3 regions of the Rhizobium sp. TAL182 genome follow, and region 2 is predicted to be linked to each of the others. Evidence: predicted binding sites of a transcription regulator. Region 2 holds the regulator's gene; each other region holds the start of a gene.
What was found. Region 2 encodes PhoB, which activates phosphate uptake and scavenging genes when phosphate is short. Its sites were predicted from a motif close to TGTCATNNANCTGTCAT; they were not measured.
Positions count from the first base shown of each region.

Region 1: a site for PhoB is predicted at 1,231-1,247, ahead of phnC (phosphonate ABC transporter ATP-binding protein). Genes of this name have one in related genera too.
Region 3: a site for PhoB is predicted at 879-895, ahead of Tal182_RS12730 (UDP-2,3-diacylglucosamine diphosphatase). Genes of this name have one in related genera too.

Region 1 is NZ_CP021024.1:198,093-202,685, forward strand. It holds gene phnD (phosphonate ABC transporter substrate-binding protein) at 1-230, opposite strand, end outside; gene phnC (phosphonate ABC transporter ATP-binding protein) at 319-1,164, opposite strand; gene Tal182_RS00975 (acetyltransferase) at 1,282-1,899, opposite strand; gene phnL (phosphonate C-P lyase system protein PhnL) at 1,896-2,603, opposite strand; gene phnK (phosphonate C-P lyase system protein PhnK) at 2,631-3,407, opposite strand; gene Tal182_RS00990 (alpha-D-ribose 1-methylphosphonate 5-phosphate C-P-lyase PhnJ) at 3,404-4,279, opposite strand; gene Tal182_RS00995 (carbon-phosphorus lyase complex subunit PhnI) at 4,276-4,593, opposite strand, start outside.
Region 2 is NZ_CP021024.1:552,133-556,725, reverse strand. It holds gene Tal182_RS02785 (GcrA family cell cycle regulator) at 220-753, shown strand; gene phoB (phosphate regulon transcriptional regulator PhoB) at 1,112-1,795, opposite strand; gene phoU (phosphate signaling complex protein PhoU) at 1,930-2,643, opposite strand; gene pstB (phosphate ABC transporter ATP-binding protein PstB) at 2,688-3,503, opposite strand; gene pstA (phosphate ABC transporter permease PstA) at 3,518-4,593, opposite strand, start outside.
Region 3 is NZ_CP021024.1:2,531,311-2,535,903, reverse strand. It holds gene Tal182_RS12740 (phosphoglycerate mutase family protein) at 1-162, opposite strand, end outside; gene Tal182_RS12735 (hypothetical protein) at 348-680, opposite strand; gene Tal182_RS12730 (UDP-2,3-diacylglucosamine diphosphatase) at 927-1,769, shown strand; gene Tal182_RS12725 (MFS transporter) at 1,934-3,151, shown strand; gene dgcA (N-acetyl-D-Glu racemase DgcA) at 3,103-4,086, opposite strand; gene Tal182_RS12715 (MlaE family lipid ABC transporter permease subunit) at 4,187-4,593, shown strand, end outside.

The DNA.
Region 1 (4,593 bases), 350 kb from region 2:
CCGAGCAGACCCTGGATCACGCCGTCATAATCGGCGGCCGGGAAGAGCGAGACCTTCTCGAAGCCGAACTCCTGCTTCAGATGGTCGGCGAGGCAGGCATAATTGCGCAGGCGGTCGGTTTCGTTTTCGCCGCCAAGGATGCCGATGCGGAATTCTTTAAGGTCTGCGGCATTGGCGGCGCCGGCGAGCGCGAACAGCGCCGTTGCCGCAAAGAGTGCTTTCTTCAACATGCGTTCTCTCCTATCGACCGGTGTCCCCGGCCTTCCCGTTACGAAGAAATGTGCCCTTGACGCGGGCGTTCGATCGCGGCCGTCCCGCTCAAAGGCCGGCCAATGCCAGCGGTTGGGCGCCGGCGGATTGATTGTCTGCCCGCTCGGCAGCGATAGTGATGGACGTCGACGTCATGGTTTCGTCGATGCCGGCGCCATCCTTGTCCGTTCCGTAGATTGCCTTCACTGCTTCGGCCGTCAGCTCCGACGGTTTGCCGTCGAAGACGACGCGGCCGCCGGCCATGCCGACGATGCGCTCACAATAGTTGCGGGCGGTGTCGAGCGTATGCAGATTGGTGATGACGGTGATGCCCTCACGCTCGTTGATGTCGCGCAGCGCATCCATGACGATCTTGGCGTTCAGCGGGTCGAGCGAGGCGATCGGCTCGTCGGCGAGGACCATCTTCGGGTTCTGCATCAGGGCGCGGGCGATCGCCACGCGCTGCTGCTGGCCGCCGGAAAGCGTGCCGGCCGGCTGCAGCGCCGTCTGCTCGATGCCGAGGCGTTCGAGCGCGGCGATCGCATGCACGCGTTCCTCGCGGGTGAAGATGTTGAGGAGGCTCAGAAGCGTCGAGCGGTGATTGAGGCGGCCGAGCATGACATTGGTGAGAACGTCGAGGCGCGGCACCAGGTTGAACTGCTGGAAGATCATCGCGCAGTCGCGCTGCCAGTTGCGCAGCGCCCGGCCGCGAAGCCCGGAAACCTCGACGCCGGCGAAATGGATGGAGCCGGAGCTCGGCTCCTGCAGCCGGTTGATCATGCGCAAGAGCGTCGACTTGCCGGCGCCGGAGCGGCCGATGACGCCGACCATCTGGCCTTGGGGAATGGTGAGGGTGACGGTGTCGACGGCGAGCTTCTTTCCGAAACGACGGGTGACATCCTTCAGCTCGAACATCATGCTCTTCCCTTGCGCTCCAGACCTTAGTCAGCATCGCATTAGTCCCGCTTCATGAACCTCACGTGTCATATTTGTGTAGTTCGTGTCACAATTCACCGCGCCTATATCGGAGGTTCAGCCACCATATCTCGCCAGAAAATCTTCCGCGCTAAGGTTGCGAAAATCCTGCAAGGCTTGGCGCAGCCGGTCGTGCTCCCAGTCCCACCAGGCGAGCCGGTCCATGTGTTCGCCGACCGGTTTCGAAAACCGTTCGCGGATCAGTTTCGCCGGCACGCCGCCGACGATCGTGTATGGCGCGACGTCCTTCGATACGACCGCGCCGGCGCCGATCACCGCGCCGTTGCCGACATTGACGCCCGGCAGGATCGTTGCGCCATGGCCGATCCAGATGTCGTGGCCGATCGTCACCCGGTTCGAGCGCCGCCAGGCGAAAAAGTCCGTCTCCATGTCGGCGTCCGGCCAATAATCGGCGGCGCGATAAGTGAAATGATGCAGCGTCGCGCGCCAGGTCGGATGGTTGGTGGCGTTGATGCGCACGGCGGCAGCGATATTGACGAACTTGCCGATCGTCGCACACCAGACGGAGCCGTCCTGCATGATGTAGGAATAGTCGCCGAAAGTGGCTTCGCTGATGCGGCAGCGTTCGGAGACCTCCGTATAGCGCCCGAAAGTGGAGCCGCTGACATCGGCCGTTTCGTGGATATAGGGCTCGATGCCCAACTGGCGGCTCATGCGGCGATCTTCCTCGGCGAGAATTGCTGGACGTCGAGGATGCGGTCGGCGACGGCCTCGCGCACCTCCTCGTCGTGGAAGATGCCGAGAAGGGCGACGCCTGCCTTTTTCTTCTCCGCGATCATGCCGACGACAACGGCGCGGTTTTTCGCATCGAGCGAGGCTGTGGGTTCATCGAGAAGCAGGATCGTATGCTCGGTGATGAAGCCGCGGGCGATGTTGACGCGCTGCTGCTCGCCGCCGGAGAAGGTGGCGGGCGGAAGCTGCCACAGCGCCTCCGGCAGGTTGAGCTCGGCGAGCAGCGCGCCTGCTTTTTCGCGTGCAACGACGATTTCTTCGCCGCGCGCCACGAGCGGTTCGGCCACCACGTCGATCGCCGCCACGCGCGGTACGGTGCGCAGGAACTGGCTGACATAGCCGAGTGTATCGCGGCGAACTTTGAGCACGGTGCGCGGATCGGCGGCGGCGAGATCGACGATCCGTCCATCGTGGCGGATGAGGATCTGGCCGGTATCGACGGCATAATTGCCGTAGATCATCTTGAGCAGCGAGCTCTTGCCGATGCCCGAGGGGCCTCCGAGCACGACGCATTCGCCTGACGACACGGAGAAGGCGACGTCGGAGACGACGGGCAGCCTGATGCCGTCGCGCAGGTGCATGGTGAAGCTCTTCGAGACTTCGGAAACGACGAGGGGCGTTGGCATTGTTTCTTCCTATTTTCTAACGACGGCTCAGACCTGCAGGATCGAGGAGACGAGCAGTTGCGTGTAAGGCTCCCTGGGATCGTCGAGCACGCGGTCGGTGAGACCCTGTTCGATGACGGAGCCGTCCTTCATCACCATCATGCGGTGCGAAAGCAGACGGGCGACGGCAAGATCATGGGTGACGATGATGGCCGAAAGGCCGAGATCGTTGACGAGGCCGCGCACCAGATCGAGCAGACGCGCCTGCACCGAAACGTCGAGGCCGCCGGTCGGCTCGTCCATGAAGACCAGACGCGGACCGGTGACGAGATTGCGGGCGATCTGCAGGCGTTGGCGCATGCCGCCGGAAAAGGCGCGCGGCTGATCGTCGATGCGATCGGCATCGATCTCGACGCGTTCGAGCCAGTCGATGGCGGTGGAGCGGATCTTGCCGTAGTGCCGGTCGCCGATCGCCATCAGCCGTTCGCCGACATTGGCGCCGGCCGAGACGGTCATGCGCAGCCCGTCGGCCGGGTTCTGGTGCACGAAGCCCCAGTCGGTGCGCATCAGGAAGCGGCGTTCGGCCTCGTTCATATGATAGAGGTCGCGGTAGCTGTCATCGCGCATATGGTATTCGACGCTGCCGGTCGTCGGCATCAGCCGGGTGGAGATGCAGTTGAGCAGCGTCGTCTTGCCCGAACCGGATTCGCCGACGATGGCCAGCACCTCGCCGGGCCAGAGCTCGAAGGAGACGTTCCGGCAGCCGATGCGCTTGCCGTAGAACTTCGAGAGGTCGTTGACCTTGAGAAGCGGTGTGTCGGTCATTCTGCAGCCTCCCGGGCCAGCATTTCGCCGGCATGCCCCTGGGCCCGGCGGTCTTCGCAATGGTCGGTGTCGGAGCAGACGAACATGCGCCCGCCCTTGTCGTCGAGGATGACCTCATCGAGGTAGACATCCTCTGCGCCACAGAGCGCGCAGGGCCTGTCGAAGCGCTGGATCTCGAAGGGATGGTCTTCAAAGTCCAGGCTGACGACATCGGTATAGGGCGGCACGGCATAGATACGCTTTTCGCGGCCGGCCCCGAAAAGCTGCAGCGCTTCCGATCTGTGCATCTTCGGATTATCGAACTTCGGCGTCGGCGACGGGTCCATGACGTAGCGGCCAAACACCTTGACCGGATAGGCATAGGTCGTGGCGATGCGGCCGTTGCGGGCGATATCCTCATAGAGCTTCACATGCATGAGGCCATATTCCTCGAGCGCATGCATTTTGCGCGTCTCGGTCTCGCGCGGTTCGAGGAAACGCAGCGGCTCGGGGATCGGCACCTGATAGACGAGCACCTGGCCGGGCCCGAGCTTCTCTTCCGGGATGCGGTGGCGCGTCTGGATGATCGTCGCCTCGCTGGTGCGCGTTGTCACCGCGACATTGGCGACCTTCTGGAAGAAGGCGCGGATCGAGACGGCGTTGGTCGTGTCGTCGGCGCCCTGGTCGATCACCTTCAGCACGTCATCGGGCCCGATGATCGAAGCCGTCACCTGCACACCGCCGGTGCCCCAGCCATAGGGCATCGGCATTTCTCTGCTGGCGAAGGGCACCTGGTAGCCGGGAATGGCGATCGCCTTCAAAATGGCGCGGCGGATCATCCGCTTGGTCTGTTCGTCGAGATAGGCGAAGTTGTAGCTGGCGAGATCGCTCATTCGGCCGCTTCCTTCATGTCTTCGCCACCGTTGCGGGCGGCTTCGAATTCGCGGCGCATGCGGCGGACGAGATCGAGTTCCGCCTGGAAATCCACATAATGCGGCAGCTTCAGGTGCTCGACGAAGCCCGTTGCTTGGACATTGTCGGAATGGGAGATGACGAATTCCTCGTCCTGGGCCGGCGCGGTGATGTCCTCGCCGAGCTCTTCGGCGCGAAGCGCCCGATCAACAAGCGACATTGCCATCGCCTTGCGCTCGCTCTGGCCGAAGACCAGGCCGTAGCCGCGGGTGAATTGCGGCGGCGCCTTGGCCGA
Region 2 (4,593 bases):
ACGCAGAGGAAGCAAGTTGGGGAAAACTTGAAATTCGATTCATCCGGATTCCCGCGACTCTTGTCACGGAGTCAGCCTCACACTAGGTTAAAGTTCAATTACTAGACTGCATGCGGCGGAACTAGTCACCAAAATTGATCAAGCGTTTCTTGTTTCGGAGGCTTCCGGGACAACGGTGAGGGATTCTGCCATCACCAACGCAAAAGGTGGAGACAGGGCATGAACTGGACAGACGAGCGGGTCGAGAAACTGAAGAAGCTTTGGGCCGAAGGACTGAGCGCCAGCCAGATTGCTGCGCAGCTTGGCGGGGTCAGCCGAAACGCCGTTATCGGCAAGGTGCACCGGCTGAACCTGCCGGGTCGTGCCAAGGCCGGCGGCACGGCGACGGCGGCGCGCACGCCGAAGCGCAATACATCGGCACCGCGCGCGCCGAACTACGCCTCCCGGATCACCACCCGCACCGTGACCCGCCAGCAGGGCGCAACGATGCTGAAGGAAGAGATCGAGATCGAAACGGTCGAGGAAATGGAATACGTGCCGAAGGGCAACGTGGTCGTGCCGATTTCCCGCCGCCTCGGCCTGACGGAACTGACCGAACGCACCTGCAAATGGCCGGTCGGCGATCCGCTGAAGGACGATTTCCACTTCTGCGGCTGCGAATCCCCTGACAATTCGCCCTATTGCAGCTACCATCAGAAGCTTGCCTACCAGCCGATCAACGAACGCCGCCGGGCGGCAGCGCGCGTCAGCTGAGCGGGCGACATCGTCGAGAGTGAGAAACGGGCCGAGCAGCCCGTTTTTTGTGATTAGAGTGGGGAAGCGACCTTTGTGTTTGGCAGCAAAGCCGACCACGCATTCCGTCATCCCAGGGCTTGACCCTGGGATCCACGACCAGGCACTCGGCTTCGATAATTTCCCTGCATTTGAATGCCATCGCTCCTCCCGCAGCGCCAGCCGCATGGATCCCAGGGTCAAGCCCTGGGATGACGGAGGAGAGGTGGTGCCTGGATGACAGAGGTGAGGTGGTGCCCGCTCATACGCCGCGCCGGTGCAATGAAGGGCCTGGGAAAGGCTGCACCGGCGGGAACGCCGACCACACACTCCCTCAGCCTCAGGCTTCCATCGAATAGCCGGCGCCGCGGACGGTGCGGATGACGTCCTGCATGTTGGAGAAATTCAGCGCCTTGCGCAGGCGGCCGACATGGACGTCGACGGTGCGTTCATCGACATAGATGTCGTGGCCCCAGACGCCGTCGAGCAGCTGCGAGCGCGAGAAGACGCGGCCCGGCGACGACATCAGGAATTCCAGCAGGCGGAATTCGGTCGGGCCGAGGCGGACTTCGCGGCTCTTGCGATGAACGCGATGGGTTTCGCGGTCGAGTTCGATATCGCCGCATTTCAACACCGAGGACAGCACCTCGGGACGGGCGCGACGCAGCATCGCCTTGACGCGGGCGACGAGTTCGGGGGTCGAGAAAGGCTTGACGACGTAATCGTCGGCGCCGGTGGACAGTCCGCGCACCCGCTCGCTCTCCTCGCCGCGCGCCGTCAGCATGATGATCGGCAGCCGCTCGGTTTCCGGCCGCATGCGCAGGCGCCGGCAGAGTTCGATGCCGGAGACGCCAGGCAGCATCCAGTCGAGGATGAGGAGATCGGGCGTGCGCTCCTGAAGCCTGATTTCGGCCTCGTCGCCGCGCAGGATGGTATCGACCTCGAAACCTTCCGCTTCGAGATTATAGCGGAGAAGCACGCTGAGGGCCTCTTCGTCTTCAACAACTGCAACTCTCGGGATCATGCGTGTCCGTCTCCTCGCGCACGATCCTTAAACCGGGAGTGATTTAAGCAAGGGATCCCGCGCAAAATCAGAAATTGGCTGCGACCTCTTTGCGCGCCCGGACGGGCGCGCACGCAATGGCTGGTTCGGCACGGTTATTCCGTGGCGGCACCGACGGTATTGGCGCTGTCGTCCTTCGGACGGTCGCCTTCCGGCTGGGCGCCGGTCGCCATGTAGTAGATCGTTTCGGCAATATTGGTGGCGTGGTCGCCGATGCGCTCGATGTTCTTGGCGCAGAAGAGCAGATGCGTGCAGCTCGTGATGTTGCGCGGATCTTCCATCATGTAGGTCAGGAGTTCGCGGAACAGCGAGGTGTACATCGCGTCGATCTCGTTGTCGCGTTCGCGAATGGCGGTCGCCTTGTCGGCGGCGCGCGTCGTATAGACGTCGAGCACTTCCTTGAGCTGGACGAGCGCCAGCTCGGACAGGTGCTCGAGACCACGAGCGAGCTTGCGCGGAACGCCGGTGCTCTGCACGGCGATGACGCGCTTGGCGGTATTCTTGCCGAGGTCGCCGACGCGTTCGAGATCGGCGGCGATGCGGATCGAACCCATGATTTCGCGCAGGTCGGCGGCCATCGGCTGGCGGCGGGCGATGGTGACGATCGCCTTGTCGCCGATTTCGCGCTCGGTGTGATCGAGGATCACGTCGTCGGAAATCACCTTCTGCGCCAGCGCGGTATCACCGTTGACCAGCGCCCGGACGGATTCGGCGACCATCTGCTCGGCCAGGCCGCCCATTTCGGAAATCCGCCTGGAGAGGAACTTCAGATCATCATCATAGGCAGAATAAATATGTGTCGATGCCATGGGGCTTTGTCCTCGAATAACGGGAAGGCTTCGGATGACCGCAATCAGCCGAAGCGACCCATGATGTAGTCCTGGGTGCGCGGATCGTCGGGGTTGGTGAACATCTTGTCGGTGTCGTTCTCCTCGACGAGGTTGCCGAGGTGGAACATGGCGGTGCGCTGCGACACGCGCGCGGCCTGCTGCATGGAGTGGGTGACGATGACGATCGTGTAGTTCTCGCGCAGTTCGTGGATCAGCTCCTCGACCTTGGCGGTGGCGATCGGGTCGAGCGCCGAGCAGGGCTCGTCCATCAGGATGACTTCCGGGCTGACGGCGACGGCGCGGGCAATGCACAGGCGCTGCTGCTGGCCGCCGGAAAGGCCGGTGCCGGATTCGTGCACGCGGTCCTTGACCTCGTTCCAGAGGCCGGCGCGCTGCAGGCTGGTCTCGACGATCTGGTCGAGATCGGCCTTCGACTTGGCGAGGCCATGGATGCGCGGGCCGTAGGAGACGTTTTCGTAGATCGACTTCGGGAACGGGTTCGGCTTCTGGAAAACCATGCCGACGCGAGCGCGAAGTTCGACGACATCGATATCCGGATCATAGATGTCGTCGCTGTCGAGGGTGATCTTGCCGGTGACGCGGCACCCCTCGATCGTGTCGTTCATGCGGTTGAGGCTTCGCAGGAAAGTCGACTTGCCGCAGCCGGAAGGACCGATCAGGGCGGTTACGGTGTTTTCGCGGATGTTCAGGTTCACATCGAAAAGCGCACGCTTCTCGCCGTAGTATACGGAGACATCCTGTCCGATCATTTTATACGGGACGTTGCTCATCTTCTGACCCAGCGCCTTTTCAACTGCAGCTTCCGTCAACATGTTCATGATATCTACTCCGTTTACCAGCGGCGCTCGAAGCGACGACGCAAGAGGATGGCACCCATGTTCATGGCGACCAGGAACAGGAGCAGGACGATGATGGCACCCGAAGTACGCTCCACGAAGGCACGTTCGGCCTCGTTCGCCCACATATAGACCTGCACCGGCAGGGCCGTCGAGGGATCGAGCGGCGTCGTCGGCGCATTGGCGACGAAGGCGACCATGCCGATCAGGAGCAGCGGCGCGGTTTCGCCGAGCGCATGCGCCAGGCCGATGATCGTGCCGGTGAGGATGCCGGGCATGGCGAGCGGCAGGACATGGTGGAACACCATCTGCATCTTCGAGGCGCCAAGGCCGAGCGCTGCGGCGCGGATCGAGGGCGGCACGGCGCGCAGGGCCGCACGCGTGGCGATGATGATCGTCGGCAGGGTCATCAGCGTCAGCACCAGGCCGCCGACCAGCGAGGCCGAGCGCGGCAGGCCGATGAAGTTGATGAAGACGGAAAGGCCGAGCAGACCGTAGACGATCGACGGGACGGCGGCGAGGTTGTTGATGTTGACCTCGATCAGGTCCGTCAGCTTATTCTTCGGCGCGAACTCCTCGAGATAGATCGAGGCGGCAACCCCGATCGGCAGCGACAGCGCCAGCACGATCAGCATCAGGTAGAGCGAGCCGATCAGGGCGACGCCGAGGCCGGCAGCCTCCGGACGGCTGGAGTTGCCGTTGACGAACAAGCCAGTATTGAACTGCTTCTGGAGAGCGCCGCTCGCCTTCAGCTGGTTCATCCAGGTCACCTGCTTATCGTTGACCTTGCGGTTCTTCTCATCGACGGTGAGATCGATCTGGCCCTTGTTGGCGCTGTCGATATTGGCGTCGGCGAGAACGGAGACATTAACCGTCTTGCCGATCAGCGAGGGATCGGCGACGACCATGTCGCGCAGCTGGATCGGCGCGCTCTTGGAGAGCATAGCGGATGCATCGCGCACGTCAGGCTTGCTCGAGGCATTGATATTCAGCTGTTTGACGATCGCGTCGCGTAGCAGAACCGGGTAATTGGCGGCGATCAGCACCGAAGGGTCGGTCGCACGCTTATTGC
Region 3 (4,593 bases), 2.0 Mb from region 2:
GCTCGGCAACCCGCTCAGGTACGAGGCGATGACAGCGCCTGCCTCCGCCGCCTGGCGATAGCCCCATTCCGTCAGCGGCACGTTATGATCGCCGAACTGGCGGTAGGCCTGCTCGTTGATATTGCCGAGGGATTCGCCATGGCGAACGAGAAAGAGACGCATCGGCCATCCCGCTTTTTCGGATATGAAATCGTCGTCATCATGAACGCGCTCGATCGGCAGGGCAACATCGCCGGCCGAAAGAGGGGCGAGCGTCCCGTGGCCGCTTTCCCCCCAATCCGCTTGGCCCGTCGAACTTGTTCACGTCGGTTTCAAAATCGACGAGCGAGAGGGCGTCTTCCGGGCTATCAGCGGCCCTGGAAGATCTTGATGAGCTTTGGCGTAAACCGGTGAGCCTTGATGTCGAGCAGATCCTGATACGTGGCGCGACCGGAGGTCGCGGCCGTCAGATATCGCTGGCAGGCGACCCTCGGAGCGTCCTTGTCGGAGGCGTTTGTCACGATCCCTGCGGTGCGACGCGCATTTGCATCGAAATCCTTTGCGCACACTTTGACGAACTCATTTCTCGCTCTCGCGCTGCCCTGCAGCAGCGTGACTGTCGCATCATAGTCCTGCTGCGTCGGTGCGCAGCCTGCAAGCAGTGCAATAGAAATCATTATTGTCGCGGTGTGGGCGCGCATCATCAATCCCCCAGGTTACGCCTTGATCGGCAGCTGCTGTTAATTTGATTCTCGGTATACGGGAAAGATCCGGAACATCGCGGCGAGAAATTATGATGATCGGATTTCCGATGTCGGTATTGCGAGCTTCGCCACCGACGAGATCGGCGTTTACCATCCGGACGGAATGGGTGGGGTCTGAAGGGCTTTTCCCCAGCTTGTCATCTTCCTGAAACACGAGTCTGGTTTTGGAAGGCTAGATGAAAGATGGGGCATGAGCGGCAGCTCGTGATAGACATGATGGAACCCAGACATTTCCGCACGCTCTTCATTTCCGATGTCCATCTCGGCTCGAAGGCCGCGAAGGCTGATTTCCTGCTGGATTTCCTGCGCTACCACGAGGCGGACACGATCGTGCTCGTCGGCGACATCGTCGACGGCTGGCGCCTGAAGCGCAGCTGGTATTGGCCGCAGGTCTGCAACGACGTCGTTCAGAAGCTGCTGCGCAAGGCGCGCAAGGGCACGCGCGTCGTCTACGTCCCGGGCAATCACGACGAATTTCTGCGCGACTTCCCGGGCATGCATTTCGGCGGCATCGAGGTCGTCGAGCGTATGATGCATGACGGCGCGGACGGCAAGAAATACCTGATCCTGCACGGCGACGAGTTCGACGTCGTCGTCCGCAACGCCCGCCTGCTCGCCTATCTCGGCGACTGGGCCTATGATACGGCGATTCGGATCAATATCCTGCTCGCGGCCGTACGCCGCCGCCTCGGTATGCCCTATTGGTCGTTCTCCGCCTGGGCGAAGCTGCAGGTCAAGCATGCGGTCAATTTCATCGGCGAGTTCGAGCGCGTCGTGGCCGAAGAGGCCCGCAAGAGCGGCGCCGACGGCGTGATCTGCGGCCACATCCACCACGCCATCATCCAGGACATGGACGGCATTCGCTACATCAACACGGGTGACTGGGTGGAAAGCTGCACGGCGGTTGCCGAACATGCCGACGGCACCTTCGAACTGATCACCTGGCGGGCGCTTGCCACCGCCGTACCGGCGCTTACCGCCGTCGAGCGTCCCGAAGAGGCGGAACTCGCCCCGCAGGCGGCTTGATTTTGGCGCCGTCGCAGTCGCGGCGGCTCTCCAGCAATTTAGCCGTTACCGCGAGGTGACAGGCCCAATTTATTTCTTAAAACGTTTCCGGACGGCTATTTCTCGCAATAGTCGCTTTCCGGGTGGTGTGTTAGGACAACGTCCAGTTTCCTTCAGGTCCACCCATGATTCCCGCTCAACATTCCTCGGGTGAGGGAGCGCCGCAGCGCTTCCGGCTGCTCAGCGCGCTGTCCTATTGCGCGCCGCTGCTCGTCAACGGCGTCGTGCTGCCGTTCTTCCCCGTTTGGCTGGAAACCCACAGTTTCAGCGACCATGAAATCGGCATCATCCTTGCCATACCAATGGTGGTTCGTGTTCTGGTGGCGCCTGTCGTCGCCATGATCGCCGACCGCCTGAAGGAGCGCGCCGACGTGTTGCTGTGGTCGGGCGGCCTGTCGCTGCTGACCGCAATCGCACTTTATTGGACGACGAGCTTCTGGCCGGTGACGATCGTCTTCGCGCTGCAGGGCGCCACCTTCGCGCCTTATCTGCCGGTCGTCGAATCGATCGTCATTTCGGGTGTGCGCCGCTGGGGGCTCGACTATGGATCGATGCGGGTGTGGGGGTCGATCGCCTTCATCATCTCGACGCTCCTCGGCGGTCAGCTGATCGGCCGGTGGGGCGGCGGCATGGTGCTCGTTGTGATGGTGTTCGGCTTCACGATGACCGTGGTGATGGCGATCTTCTGTCCGCGGATCGGACCGACGCGGCGGCGCGGCCAGCCGATCGATCTTCCGGCCGCCACCGGGCGCGGTCTGAGCGAGCCGCATTTGCTGCTGCTTCTGATCGGCGTCGCCATCCAGCAGTCGAGCCATGCGGTGCTTAATGCTTTTTCCTCGATCTATTGGCATCAGCTCGGCTTTTCCGGCACGCAAGTCGGCCTGCTCTGGAGCGCCGGCGTTGCCTCGGAGGTGACGGTATTCTTTCTGTCGAAGCGTCTCAATCGGCGCTTCAGCGCTTGGACGCTTATCCGCTTCGGCTGCGCCGTCAGCGTCTGCCGCTGGATCCTGTTTCCCATGAACGCCGGTTTTGCCGGCTTCTTCCTGCTGCAATGTTTCCACGGCTTCACCTATGCCTTCGTGCACACCGGCGTGCAGCGGCGGATCATGGCGACGGTGCAGGAAACGCAGGAGGCCTCGGCGCAGGGCGCCTATTTCTTTTATGTCGGCATGGCGATGGGGTTGATGACCATCGCTTCGGGCTATCTTTACGCCTGGCTCGGCCTCGTCAGCTATTACGTCATGGCGCTCGTCGCGCTTTCCGGCCTCGGACTCGTCATCTCAGCCTATTATCTTCAGCCCCAGAGGGCGCTTTCCGGTGGAAAGACCAGGGAAGCGGCGTAGCGCAGGCCGGGCTCGCGGTCGCGGGCAAGCAGCAGCGGTCCGTCGAGATCGACGAAATCGGCATTCTGCGCAAGCAGCACGGCCGGCGCCATGGCCAGCGAGGTGCCGACCATGCAGCCGATCATGATCGAAAAACCGAGTCTCCCGGCTTCGGCCTTCATCGCCAAGGCCTCGGTCAGGCCGCCTGTTTTGTCGAGCTTGATGTTGATCGCATCGTAACGGTCGGCAAGGCTTGCGAGGTCTCCGGTGTGATGCACACTCTCGTCGGCGCAGACCAGCAGCGGGCGGCGGATTTCGGCAAGCAGCGCATCGCGGCCCGCCGGCAGCGGTTGCTCGACGAGGGCAACGCCCGCCTCTGCGGCGATCTGCAGATGACGTTCCAGCACCGCCTCCGGCCAGCCCTCATTGGCGTCGAGAATGATGGCGGCGTCGGGTGCGGCCGCGCGGACGGCGCGGATGCGGCTTTCATCGTCGCCGGTTCCGACCTTCACCTTGAGCAGAGTGCGACCGGCATGTTCGCGTGCGTGCGCGGCCATCACTTCCGGCTCACCGAGCGAGATGGTGTAGGCTGTCGTGAGCGGTTTGAGGGCGGTGAGGCCGAGGCGGGCAGCGACCGTTTGGCCCGTCCGTTTTGCTTCGAGATCCCAGAGAGCGCAATCAACGGCGTTGCGTGCCGCACCCGGCGGCATCGCCGACAAGAGATCGTCGCGCGAAATGCCGGATTCGACCAGCGGGCGCGCTGCCTCGATCTGTGCGAAGACGCTCTCCATGGTCTCGCCGTAGCGGCGGTAGGGCACACATTCGCCGTGCCCTTGCGCGCCTTCTTCTGTGACTGTGCAGGTAATGACCTCGGCCTCGGTCTTTGCGCCGCGCGAGATGGTGAAGGTCCCGGCAATCGGAAAGGAATTCATCTGGATATCGAGGGTGCGCGGCATTATTGCTATCCTGCGAGCATGGAAATTGGACGTTGCTTCTGTATATTGACGCGCCGGCGGCGACGATCCGCTTCGCGAGTCGGCAATGTCGCCGTAAGCCTTGAAAGACACAAGTATCTTGAACGCCGGGAATCGCAACGCCGCCTCGCTGCAAGTGGACGACCGGTCAGATGGTTCGGGGCAGCATGTTCGTCTCAGCGGCAACTGGCGCAGCGCCTATGTGCATCTTGTGCTGCGCGACTTCGAAAAGCTTCAGCGAGAGAAGACCGGCAATCTGACGCTCGATCTCTCCGATGTATCAGACATCGATACCGCCGGTATCTGGCTTCTGTGCCGGCTAAAGAAGGAGGCGGAGGCGGCCGGACGCACGGTGCGCTTCGTCGGCACAAATCCGCATATCGACGAAATGCTGGAGATGTTTTCCGAGGAACCGGCCAAACCGGAGCCTGAACAGAAGGAAAAGGTCTCGATTGCCGCGCGTATCTTGGCGCCGGTCGGCAAGATGAC